Regions from separate parts of the Pseudomonas cannabina genome, predicted to be linked through region 2. Evidence: riboswitches for the same ligand, from Rfam matches in the RefSeq annotation. Region 2 holds a riboswitch; the other holds the start of a gene.

Region 1 (6,221 bases), 1.5 Mb from region 2:
TAACAGTTTAACAGTTTAACAGTTTAACAGTTTAACAGTTTAACAGTTTAACAGTTTAACAGTTTAACAGTTTAACAGTTTAACAGTTTAACAGTTTAACAGTTTAACAGTTTAACAGTTTAACAGTTTAACAGTTTAACAGTTTAACAGTTTAACAGTTTAACAGTTTAACAGTTTAACAGTTTAACAGTTTAACAGTTTAACAGTTTAACAGTTTAACAGTTTAACAGTTTAACAGTTTAACAGTTTAACAGTTTAACAGTTTAACAGTTTAACAGTTTAACAGTTTAACAGTTTAACAGTCAGCCACGGTTGTGCCCATGCAAGTTGTTCGCTTCGCACCCCTCGTGCCCCTCGCACTCGTCACCTTTCTGTTCGGTTGCTCGGCCAATATGCCGGTTGCACAGCAAGAACAGGCCCAGCCGGTTCCGCGTTATCAGAACACGGTCACCGCACAGTCCGCAGCCCGCCGCGCCGATGCCGCAGCTCTGCAGGACGAGATGGCCACTGAAGATGAGCTGGCCCAGTTCGCTGATAACAAATCCTACAAACTGCCGGTTCTGGCCGACAGCATCCTCGAACGTGGCAAGTCACTGATCGGTACTCGCTACAAGTTCGGCGGCACGTCCACGTCGTCAGGCTTCGATTGCAGCGGTTTCATCGTTACCTGTTCCGTGAAGAGGCCGGCATGAGCCTGCCGCGCTCCACGCGCGAAATGATCAACGTCGACGCTCCGCTGGTTTCACGCAACAACCTCAAGCCTGGCGATCTGCTGTTCTTCAGCACTCGTGGCAAGAGCAGCGTGGTAAGCCACGCGGCAATTTACGCCGGTAACCAGCAGTTCATTCACTCCAGCAGTCGCCGCAGTGGCGGGGTGCGCATCGACAGCCTCGATGACGCCTACTGGAGCAGGACCTTCATCGAGGCCAAACGGCCTTTGGCGATGGTGCCGGGCACAGTCGCTGTAAAATCTACACCGGTTGCCACGCAGACAACGGCGATGACATCGACTACAGTCAAGACCGCGCTAAAGCAGCGTAAATAACCCAATAGAACGCGCAGACCAAGACCTTCGGGTCTTTCTGCGTTTTTGAGCTTCTCGGCAGCGTAAGCCGCATCCAGATCAGGTTGTTGTGGTTATGTCGATTGCGTTACGCCTGATGGTCATCTCTGTTGTCGCACTGTTGGGTGCTTGTGCCAGCGCGCCGCCACCGCCCCATGCGCCCCGGATCGTTCAGCGTCCGGTGGTAACCGCTCCCCCGCAGATTCTCTCGCCGGCTGCCGAAGACGTACTTTTCCGTGCGCTGGGCCTGGTCGGCACGCCTTACCGCTGGGGCGGCAACACGCCTGACTCGGGTTTTGATTGCAGCGGTCTTATAGGTTACGTCTATCGTGATGCGGCGGGCATTTCCCTGCCCCGTTCTACCCGCGAAATGATCGTGATGGGCGCACCGAATATTCGTCGTGAGCAGTTGCAGTCAGGTGATCTGGTGTTCTTCGCCACCTCGGGTGGTTCGCAGGTGTCTCACGCGGGAATCTATGTCGGCGAAGGCCGCTTTGTGCATGCGCCGGCCACCGGTGGCACGGTCAAGCTCGACAGCCTCGACAAGCCTTACTGGCAGCGCGCCTACCTCAACGCCAAGCGCGTGATCCAGCCTGCGAGCCTGGCGCAGATTCGGCCTTAGCGCCCCCGCTGACCAGCTTGGTCCTGCTCAAGATCGGACGCGGAGCGTCCAGTACGGCATGCCGACGCAGAGCGTCGCACGATAGTTGAAAGAAAGCGCTTTTTTATCGCAATGGCACTGACGACGCAGAGTGCGACGTAAGTGACGGCTGAGCCCTGACACTGATCCGGGGGATGCGAGGCAGGACGCCGAGCAAGCTGCACCGGGCCAAGGATGGCCCATTGCAGCTGCCCCCGGATCAGTGTCAGGGCGAAGGAACCCGACGAAGTCGGGCCGGAAACGGAGCAAGGGGTTTTGCCTACTTTGGCCCCATCAAAGTAGGTCGCCGAGGGGCGAAAAGGTGACTTGAGCCGTAAGCAAACAGCACTGATATCGCAGAACCGCTGTGTGACGCACACTCAAGGTCGGACGCAGAGCGTCCAGAACGGCATGCCTACGCAGAGCGCAGGCACGATAATCAAGACTTGTGTGACCGAAGAGCGCTGAGGCGTTATTGCGCAGCCTTGGCCGATGTCACGCGCCAGATCTTGTTGCCGACGTCATCCGCCACCAGCAAGCCGCCATGCTGATCGTTGACCACACCGACCGGGCGGCCCATGGTTTTTTCGTCTTTGTTGAGAAAGCCGGTCAGCACGTCGACGGGCGCACCGTTGGGTTTGCCACCGCTGAACGGGATGAACACCACTTTATAGCCGCTGTGCGGTTTGCGGTTCCATGAGCCGTGCTGGCCGACGAACAGACCTTCGTTGAACAGCGCGGCCAATGTTTTGCCATCCGCGAACACCAGGCCCAGTGAGGCCGTGTGCGGGCCGACGGCATAATCCGGGGCGATTGCCTTGGCGACCAGTTCCGGGTTTTGCGGTGTCACACGCTGGTCGACATGCTGGCCGTAATAGCTGTAAGGCCAGCCATAGAAAGCGCCATCCTGCACCGACGTTACGTAGTCAGGCACCAGATCGCTACCGATCTCGTCGCGTTCGTTGACGGCCGTCCACAGCTTGCCGGTTTTTGGCTCCCAATCCATGCCGTTGGGGTTGCGCAGGCCCGACGCGAAGATGCGGTGCTTGCCGGTGGCGGCGTCCACTTCCCAGATCGCTGCGCGACCTTCTTCCTTGTCCATGCCGTTCTCGGCCACGTTGCTGTTCGAGCCGACGGTCACGTACAGCTTGCTGCCGTCCTTGCTGGCGATGACGTTCTTGGTCCAGTGGTGATTGAGCGTGCCGCCCGGCAGGTCGACCACTTTGGTGGGCTGTGCGCTGATCGACGTCTGGCCCGCTTCATACGGGAAGCTGATCAGGCGGTCGGTATCAGCGACATACAGCTTGTTGCCCACCAGGGTCATGCCGAACGGCGAATTGAGGTTCTGCAGGAACACGGTGCGGGTTTCCGCGACGCCGTCCTTGTCGACATCGCGCAGCAACGTAATGCGGTTGGCGCTTGGTACGCCAGCGCCCGCTCGGCCCATGACTTTTTCCATGACCCAGCCGCGAATGCCCTTGGAGTCATCCGGCTTGGCGGGCGAGTTGGTTTCCGCCACCAGCACATCGCCGTTGGGCAGCACGTACAGCCAGCGCGGATGGTCCAGGCCTTCAGCGAAGGCAGCCACTTGGGTGCCAGGTGCGGCCACCGGTCTGGCGCCTTTTTCCCAGCCGATGGCAGGCGCGATATTGACGGTCGGGATCAACGTCTTGTTGGGCTCCGGCAGGTGGGGCGAGGGGCCTGTTCCGTCCGAGACTTGCAGTCTGGACGACTCGCCACAGGCTGCAAGGCCGCCGGCAACCAGAAGCAGCACTGCGTAGTGGGGTCTGAGTTTGAACATGTTGGATCTCCATAAACAAAGGCGTAGTCCTGTAACTGATAGAGGCGTGCTGATCCGCCGAGGTTCAATCGCGTTCCATAACGCCTGCGCTGTCGATTGACGCTCCCGGCCCAACCCTCTACCCTTCGCGGCTTGTTTCAGGTGCTCTGCAATCCTCGATTGGCAGAGTGAAACAGGGAAGCCGGTGTGGATCGACCGATCCGATCCCGGCGCTGCCCCCGCAACGGTAAATGAGTCAAGGCTGTGCATCGTGCCACTGTGTTTCGACACGGGAAGGCGCACAGCCGGGGTAACCCGCTCATGAGCCCGGAGACCGGCCTGAATCAGTCAATGGCATCACAGAGGGTGATGTTCTGTGCAGGCCGTTGCCGTGCTGTCCAGTGCTGTCCTTCCGTGTGCTTTCGCCTGCCCCGAGCGGAGAGCCGACATGAACGAATCCCCCGAACGCGACGAACGTCATCTGGCGCGCATGCAGCGCAAAAAGGCCGTGATGGACGAGCGCATTGCCAGTTCGCCCAACGAGTGCGGCCTGCTGCTGGTCTTGACCGGCAACGGCAAAGGCAAGAGCAGCTCCGCTTTCGGCATGCTCGCCAGGGCCATGGGTCACGACATGCAGTGCGGTGTGGTGCAGTTCATCAAAGGCCGCAACAGCACCGGGGAAGAAATGTTCTTTCGGCGCTTCCCCGAGCAAGTGCGTTATCACGTGATGGGCGAGGGCTTCACCTGGGAGACCCAGGACCGCCAGCGCGACATCGCCGCCGCCGAAGCCGCCTGGACCGTGTCGCAGGAAATGCTCCGCGACCCGAGCATCGGTCTGGTGGTGCTCGACGAATTGAACATCGCCCTCAAGCATGGCTACCTCGACCTGGAACAGGTGTTGACCGACTTGCAGGCACGTCCGCCGATGCAACACGTGTTGGTCACCGGCCGTGGTGCCAAGCCTGAACTGATCGACCTGGCCGACACTGTTTCAGAGATCGGCGTGGTCAAGCATGCGTTCCAGTCCGGTATCCGCGCGCAAAAAGGTATCGAGCTGTGAGTCATTCGTCATGAGAGCACTGCAATGAGAGCCCGCCAATGAGAGCCCCGCGCCACTGTCCGGCGGTATTGATCGCCGCGCCAGCCTCCGGGCAAGGCAAAACCACGGTGACTGCCGCACTGGCACGCCTGCATCGCAATCAGGGCCGCAAGGTTCGGGTGTTCAAGTGCGGGCCGGATTTTCTCGATCCGATGATTCTCGAGCGGGCCAGCGGCGCGCCGGTTTACCAACTGGACATGTGGATGGTTGGCGCTGATGAAAGTCGGCGCCTGCTTTGGGAAGCGGCCGACGAAGCGGATCTGATCCTGATCGAAGGCGTCATGGGCCTGTTCGACGGCACACCGTCCAGTGCCGATCTCGCGCGGCACTTCGGCGTGCCGGTGCTCGGCGTGATCGACGGCACGGCCATGGCGCAAACCTTTGGCGCTTTGGCGCTGGGGCTGGCGCGCTATCAGCCGGACTTGCCGTTCGCCGGGGTCCTGGCCAACCGCGTCGGCACGGTACGCCACGCGCAACTGCTGGAAAACAGCCTGACCGAGGGCCTGCGCTGGTACGGCGCGTTGTCACGGGAAGTCGGTTTCGAGTTGCCCAGCCGCCATCTCGGGCTGGTACAGGCCAGCGAGCTGAATGACCTCGACCTGCGTCTGGACATGGCTGCCGCGGCGCTGACCAGCACCTGTGAAGTGACATTGCCGCCTGCCGTGACGTTCACGGCACCCGACCCGGTTCAGGTCGAGCCGCTGCTCCGTGGCGTGCGCATTGCCGTAGCGCGTGACGAAGCCTTCGCTTTTCTCTATGGCGCGAGCCTCGAGCTGTTGCGCAACATGGGGGCCGAGCTGAGCTTTTTCTCGCCGATCCATGACAGCGAGCTTCCTGAAGCCGACAGCCTGTACCTGCCGGGCGGCTACCCGGAGCTGCATCACGTCGCGCTGGCGGCCAACCTGACGATGCAGGCCTCGATCAGGGCGCACCATATCGCCAGCAAACCGATCCTCGCCGAGTGCGGCGGCATGCTTTACCTGCTCAATGCCCTGACCGACGTGGACGGCGTACGCGCCGAGCTGGTCGGGTTGCTGGCCGGTGAAGCGGTGATGCAGAAGCGTCTGGCAGCGCTGGCGCTGCAAGCGGTCGAACTGCCCGAAGGCACGCTGCACGGGCACACCTATCACCATTCGCTGACCAGCACCGAGCTGCAACCGATTGCCCGTGGCGTCAGCCCCAATGGCGGGCGCGGCGCGGAGGCGGTGTATCGCCTCGGACGCCTGACCGCTTCCTACGTGCATTTCTATTTCCCGTCCTGCCCGCAGGCGATCGCGGCGCTGTTCAAACCATGACCGAGCCAGCGTTCAGCCCTGAAGAGCGGGCAGCAGTGTACCGAGCCATTGCCGAGCGCCGCGACATGCGGCACTTCATCGGCGGTACGGTGGCGCCCGAGCTGCTGGCCCGTTTGCTGGAAGCCGCGCATCAAGCGCCCAGCGTTGGCCTGATGCAGCCGTGGCGGTTCATCCGCATCAGCGATCCTGTGTTGCGCCGCAAGATGCAGGCGCAGGTAGAAGAAGAGCGCATTCGCACCGCCGAAGCGCTGGGCGAGCGTACTGACGAGTTCATGAAGCTGAAAGTCGAAGGCATCAATGACTGCGCGCAAGTGCTGGTCGCCGCGCTGATGGAAGGGCGAGAG
Region 2 (6,221 bases):
CTGCCTGAAAAGATCCGTGGTTACGGCCACATCAAGGAAAACGCCATGAAAGCCGCTGCCTTGCAGGCTGACATCCTGCGCAAAAGCCTGGAGACCGGCGAAGTGATAGCGCCGAAGCTGTATGAGGTGGCTGCTTGATGCGGTGAGTGAGTTGAATGTTCACTGTCGTGCTAACGCGTCGGTATTCATGTCGTGACGCTCCGCCTCACATAGCGGTTCTGCGATGTCAGTCGGATATGTTCACGACTCAAGGCACCTTTTCGCCCCTTGGCGAGTGACTTTGAAGGATCAAAGTAACCAATGGTGCTGAGCACCTGTGGGAGCGGACTTGTCCGCGAAGAGGCCGGTACAGTCCCGAAAAACAGCGCATTGCCTCTCGTTCCCACGCTCTGCCATAAAGCAGTTCTGCGACGTCAGTGATGGTTGTTTACGACTCAAGGCACCTTTTCGCCCCTCGGCGAGTGACTTTGAAGGATCAAAGTAACCAATGGTACTGAGCACCTGTGGGAGCGGACTTGTCCGCGAAGAGGCCGGTACAGTCCCGAAACCAGCGCATTGCCTCTCGTTCCCACGCTCTGCCATAAAGCAGTTCTGCGAGGTCAGTGATGGTTGTTTACGACTCAAGGCACCTTCTCGCCCCTCGGCGAGTGACTTTGAAGGATCAAAGTAACCAATGGTGCTGAGCACCTGTGGGAGCGGACTTGTCCGCGAAGAGGCCGGTACAGTCCCGAAAAACAGCGCATTGCCTCTCGTTCCCACGCTCTGCCATAAAGCAGTTCTGCGACGTCAGTGATGGTTGTTTACGACTCAAGGCACCTTTTCACCCCTCGGCGAGTTACTTTGATGGGGCCAAAGTAACCAAACCCCTTGGCTCCGTTTCCGGCCCGACTTCGTCGGGTTCCTTCGTCCTGACACTGATCCGGGGCCCGCCGCAACGGGCCATCCATGGCCCGAATGCGGCTAACTCGGCATCCACGCCGAGTTTCTCCCGGATCAGCGTCAGGACTCAGCCGTCACTTACGTCGCAATCTGCGTCGTCAGTGCCAGCGCGATAAAAACGCGCTTTCTTTTATGTGCAGTGACTGAGGGGAAGGCATGACACGATCGGACGCAGTGCGTCCAGAAATGCATCGCCACACGGAGCGTAGCGACGATAATCATGCGCGTGGAGGCGCTTACTGAATTGGTCTGAACAGGTGTGCATGCCCGGCCCGATACAGCGAGGACTCACTGAACGTGTCGGCGGCCAGCACGCGGCCGACGAGGATCAGTGCGGTGCGTCGGAAACCTTTGGCCTGCACTTTTTCCCCGATATCTTCCAGCGTACCGATGACCCAGTCCTGATCCGGCCAGCTGGCACGATGCACCACCGCAATCGGGCAGTCGGCGCCGTAATGCGGGGTCAACTCCTCGACAATTCTGTGCAGGTTATTCACGCCCAGATGAATCGCCATGGTCGCCTTATGGCTGGCCAGACTAGCCAGCTCCTCACCACTCGGCATCGACGTCTTGCCGGCATAGCGGGTCAGAATCACGCTCTGGGAAACGTCCGGCAGCGTCAGTTCAACGCCCAGTAACGCAGCACAGGCGGCAGTCGCCGTCACTCCCGGAATGATTTCGTAAGGTATGTTCAGTTCACGCAAATGACGAATCTGCTCGCCGATGGCACCATACAGGCTCGGGTCGCCTGAATGTACCCGAGCGACGTCCTGACCCTGCGCATCTGCCGCCTTGATCAAGTCAATGATCTGCTCCAGATGCAGTTCGGCACTGTTGGTCACCTGGATCGCCTGATTGCCTTCCAGCACGGCCAGTGGCACCAGTGAGCCGGCATAAATGATCACCGGACAGCTGCGGATCAGACGCTGGCCCTTGACGGTGATCAATTCGGGATCGCCGGGGCCTGCGCCGATGAAATAGACGGTCAAAGAATTCTCCGGAAATGAATGCGCGAGGGCTGCAATTATCCGCCTGTAACCGGGCAGGTTGCCAAGGCAAATGTCACCTGCGCGCTTTTTTGCCGTTCGATCACCAGTCGCGCCGTGCCATCGCCCAATTGCGCGGCCAGTGCCAGTGCCGAACCTTCGGCAACACCATGACAACCCGTCGTCTGAAAGACCTGAGCGGAGCGGTGCGTCAGATGCAGCTCCCACGCCACCAGTTGCGCTGCGTTGAAAAACACCAGCGGTACTGACAGTTGCGCGGCCAGTTCGATGAGGCCCGGCTCCTGATCCTTCAAGTCGATCGATGCCAGCGCGCTGATGCTGTCGATCTCCAGATCAATCGCGTGAAGATTGTTCTCGATCAACTCGCGTAAGGTCGCCGCCGAACAGCCGCGCCGACAGCCCAGCCCGACCACCAGCGGCGCGCCGGGTTGAACGGCCGGTGGATCAGGCCTGATGCTGGTCGGCATCATGTGCGTGTGCAGTGTTCAACTGAGCATCGCCTCTGCGGAACAGCCAGGCGCTGATCAGGCCCATCGCAACCCAGAACAGTGCGTTGGTCAGCAGCGAAGCGACCATGAACTGCGATTCCAGCGACTCAGGTGCAAGGCTTTCATGAACCAGCGGTTGCGGCGCGCCAATCACGTGTGGCACGACCATAATCGCCAGCCCCAGTGCTTTCAGCAGGCGGTTCTGACCAAACACCAGCAAGGCCAGCCCGACCGCTGTAGATGCGGCAGTGCCGATCCACCATGCCTGACGCTGACTCAACTCCGCAGCAGCGGTACCCGGCAGTTCTGGCGGCAGACCCAGGGTCGGTGCCAGCACGAACACGGCAAAACCGGCCAGTCCCCACCACGCGCCCTGCGCAGTGCGGTCCGGTGAGCGCAGGGTGTAAAGCCCGGCCAGCATCAGCGCAAAACCGACGGCGACCACCAGATTGCCACCGGTGGTGGACAGCACGCGCTGCCAGCCGTCTTCGGGCTCCCAAGCCGCTTCGTCATGCGCATGGCTGTGTTCAGCCACGGCACCCTCGGCATGCTCGTGCAACTGTTCGGCTGAAGCATTTTCATAGGTTTCAGCCTGCTGGATCAGCGGGACGACCCACAGGCTTTGCAGCAGTGTCAGCAGCAGGGCTGCAAGCAGGCCGGTGAAACCGGCTGTCTGGGCGATTCGCTTGAACATTGTATTGTCCTCAATGGCAAGGGAATGCGGCGCTGTGACGGGTGTCGTGTGCCGCATTGTGCACGGCGGCAATGTGCGAGAACCCGGCGAAATAGACCAGACACGCACCCAGCACGGCGGCGCTGATCGCGGCGGTCAGTCGTTGGGTCTGGGTGGCGCTGGTGACGGCCGTCTGGCTGCTGCTGATGGTGGACATGGCGTTCCCTCTTGAGTAGTGGCAAGTGGGCCATGCGCACGCGAACCCACTGACGAACGTCAGAGGTTTCGACTGCGCCCGCCCACCGCGGGTGTGTCATTGAAAAAATATCGGGCCGGTCTCCGGGCTCGCGAGGGGCTTGAACAGTGGTGTGTTCAGGCCTGCAAGGTCACCTTCCCATGCCGTGGCACAGTGGATCAGACCTTCTCTCGCTTACCGTTGCGGGGGCAGCACCGGACTTGCTCAAAGCTTGAGCGCACCGGTTTCCCGTTTCACCCCGTGAGGGGCACCCGAAATCAGGCGCACAGGAGAGCATGGGCGACTGGGCATCGTCAATCTGAACGATTGACCTGTCTGCGGTCACTGCGTAGCCTTGCCGGCTCGAGGTTCTCCATTCGTAAAACGTTACATATGGAGCTAAGACGGGAATGCGGTACATGCCGCAGCTGCCCCCGCAACTGTAAACGGTCATGTTCATTGCACAGCCACTGCTGCGGCGGGAAGGCGCGATGAATGTGTGTCGGCGAGGTGTTCAACGCCCGCCACACGCTGCCGTGAGCCAGGAGACCTGCCTCGAACCGGGCTGACTGAAAAGCCTGCGAATTCCCACTACAACCGGGCGGGGTGATCCGGTGGCGATCCGAACCCTGTGCCTGCACGCGGTTCCCGTCCTGTTTGCCCGCCGCATTGCCAAAGGGCACCTGATGAAAACACTGGCCAAGCTTCCCGTTACCATCGTCACCGGCTTTCTCGGCTCGGGCAAGACCACGCTGCTGCGGCACATGCTCGACAACGCCGAAGGGCGGCGCATCGCGGTGATCGTCAACGAATTCGGCGAGTTGGGCATCGACGGTGAAATCCTCAAGCAATGCACCATCGGCTGCACCGAAGAAGAAGCCAGCGGCCGCGTGTACGAACTGGCCAACGGCTGCCTGTGCTGCACCGTACAGGAAGAGTTCTTTCCGGTGATGCGTGAACTGGTCGCCCGTCGTGGCGATCTGGACCACATCCTGATCGAAACCTCGGGGCTGGCCCTGCCCAAGCCGCTGGTGCAAGCCTTCCAGTGGCCGGAAATCCGCAACGCCTGCACCGTCGACGCCGTCATCACCGTGGTCGACAGCCCGGCCGTATTGGCCGGTACTTTCGCTGCGTTCCCGGATCAGGTCGATGCACAGCGCAAACTGGACCCTAATCTGGACCATGAATCGCCGCTGCACGAGCTGTTTGCCGATCAACTGGCCAGCGCCGATCTGGTGATCCTCAACAAAGCCGACATGATCGACGCTGAGGGGCTGGCCGCAGTGCGTGCCGAAGTGGCCGAAGAGTTGCCGCCAGCCGTCAAAGTGGTCGAAGCCAGCAGCGGCCGCTTGCCGATCAGCGTCCTGCTGGGCGTTGGTGCCGAATCCGAGCTGCACATCGACGCCCGCAAGACTCATCACGATCATCATGAAGGCGACGATGCTGATGACCATGATCACGACGCGTTCGATTCGATTTCCCTGACACTGCCTCAGGCCGATGAAAAAGTGCTGCTCGATGCGCTGAATCAATTAGTCGTGCAACACGGCATTCTGCGCGTGAAAGGCTTTGCTGCGATTCCGGGCAAACCGATGCGCCTGCTGATTCAAGGCGTGGGCACGCGTTTCGACAAGCATTTTGACCGCGCCTGGCGTGCCGATGAAGTGCGTGCCACGCATCTGGTGCTGATTGGCCAGGAGTTGGACGCCGTGGCACTGCAAACTCAGCTCAACGCTGCGATTGCCGGCTGACCCATGCATTTACTGAGAACCCAGCCCGGCGGTTTTGTACCGGACGATAACATCGCCGACCTGGGACAGACGCCCGCCGAGCTGGTGATTCTCTGCAGTGGCGATTCGAGCCTGGCGCTGCTGGCCGAAGCTGCTCAGCAGCTGCCCGAGGATTACCCCAGCCTGCGTCTGGCCAACCCGATGCAGGTGCAGAATCACGCCTCGGTCGATCTGTATGTCGATGAGGTGCTGCGCCATGCCAAAGTCATTCTGATTTCCCTGCACGGCGGCATTGGCTACTGGCGCTACGGCGTCGAGCGCTTGATGGAGCTGGCCGCGCGTGGCGTACAGGTCATTCTGGTGCCGGGTGATGACCGCCCGGACCCGGAGCTGAGTGACCTGAGCACTGTGCCGGCCACCGAGCGCGACCGGCTCTGGCAATTCCTGCGTCAGGGCGGTTTGCAGAACGCACTGGATTTGTATCGCTGCATGGCCAGTCAGTGGCTGGGCCGTGATTATCCGTGGGCCGAACCCCGGCCGTTGCCGCGCACCGCGGTTTATCACCCGCAACGAGCCACGGCCAGCTTGCCGGATTGGCAGGCCGACTGGCACGCGGAACAGCCGGTGGTCGCGCTGCTGTTCTATCGCTCGCACCTGCAGGCCGCCAACACCGGTTTCATCGACGAATTCTGTACTCGCTTACAGGCGCAGGGCATCAACCCGCTGCCCATCGCAGTCGCCAGTCTCAAGGAGCCCGCCTGCTTTGTTCAGGTGGAAAACTGGCTGGATGAAGCCGATGCCGAGCTGATCCTCAACACCACCGGTTTCGCCCAGTCGAGCCCGGAAGCGCCGCATTTGCGGCCGTTTCGGCGCAATGTGCCGGTGATTCAGGCGATCTGTGCCCAAGACAACGAACCCGCGTGGGAGGCCAGCGAGCAGGGCCTCGGCGCGCGTGATCTGGCGATGCACATTGCCTTGCCGGAACTGGACGGGCGGATTATCAGCCGACCGATCAGCTTCAAGGATCTGGCCTGGCGTAGCGAACGCAGCCAGTCGGACGTGGTGTGCTACCGCGCCCAGCCGGACCGCATGGATTTCGTCGCGCAGCTGGCGCGGCGCTGGATCGAACTGGCGCGGCTGCCCAATGCC

What was found. Region 2 has a riboswitch for cobalamin ahead of BLT55_RS07050 (CbtB domain-containing protein). Riboswitches for the same ligand answer to the same signal wherever they lie in the genome.
Region 1: linked by a shared signal. The riboswitch ahead of cobO (cob(I)yrinic acid a,c-diamide adenosyltransferase) and the one ahead of BLT55_RS07050 (CbtB domain-containing protein) in region 2 are both predicted to bind cobalamin.

Annotation. Positions count from the first base shown of each region.
Region 1 is NZ_FNKU01000001.1:3,009,598-3,015,818, reverse strand. Features, by position in the region: partial or broken gene BLT55_RS14185 (C40 family peptidase) at 321-1,045, shown strand; gene BLT55_RS14180 (C40 family peptidase) at 1,140-1,685, shown strand; gene BLT55_RS14170 (PQQ-dependent sugar dehydrogenase) at 2,176-3,504, opposite strand; cobalamin riboswitch at 3,627-3,840, shown strand; gene cobO (cob(I)yrinic acid a,c-diamide adenosyltransferase) at 3,932-4,543, shown strand; gene BLT55_RS14160 (cobyrinic acid a,c-diamide synthase CobB) at 4,582-5,877, shown strand; gene bluB (5,6-dimethylbenzimidazole synthase) at 5,874-6,221, shown strand, end outside.
Region 2 is NZ_FNKU01000001.1:1,483,108-1,489,328, forward strand. Features, by position in the region: gene BLT55_RS07025 (indolepyruvate ferredoxin oxidoreductase family protein) at 1-138, shown strand, start outside; gene cobM (precorrin-4 C(11)-methyltransferase) at 1,176-1,928, opposite strand; gene BLT55_RS07040 (cobalamin biosynthesis protein) at 1,964-2,413, opposite strand; gene BLT55_RS07045 (CbtA family protein) at 2,391-3,128, opposite strand; gene BLT55_RS07050 (CbtB domain-containing protein) at 3,139-3,324, opposite strand; cobalamin riboswitch at 3,421-3,633, opposite strand; cobalamin riboswitch at 3,692-3,914, shown strand; gene cobW (cobalamin biosynthesis protein CobW) at 4,029-5,093, shown strand; gene cobN (cobaltochelatase subunit CobN) at 5,097-6,221, shown strand, end outside.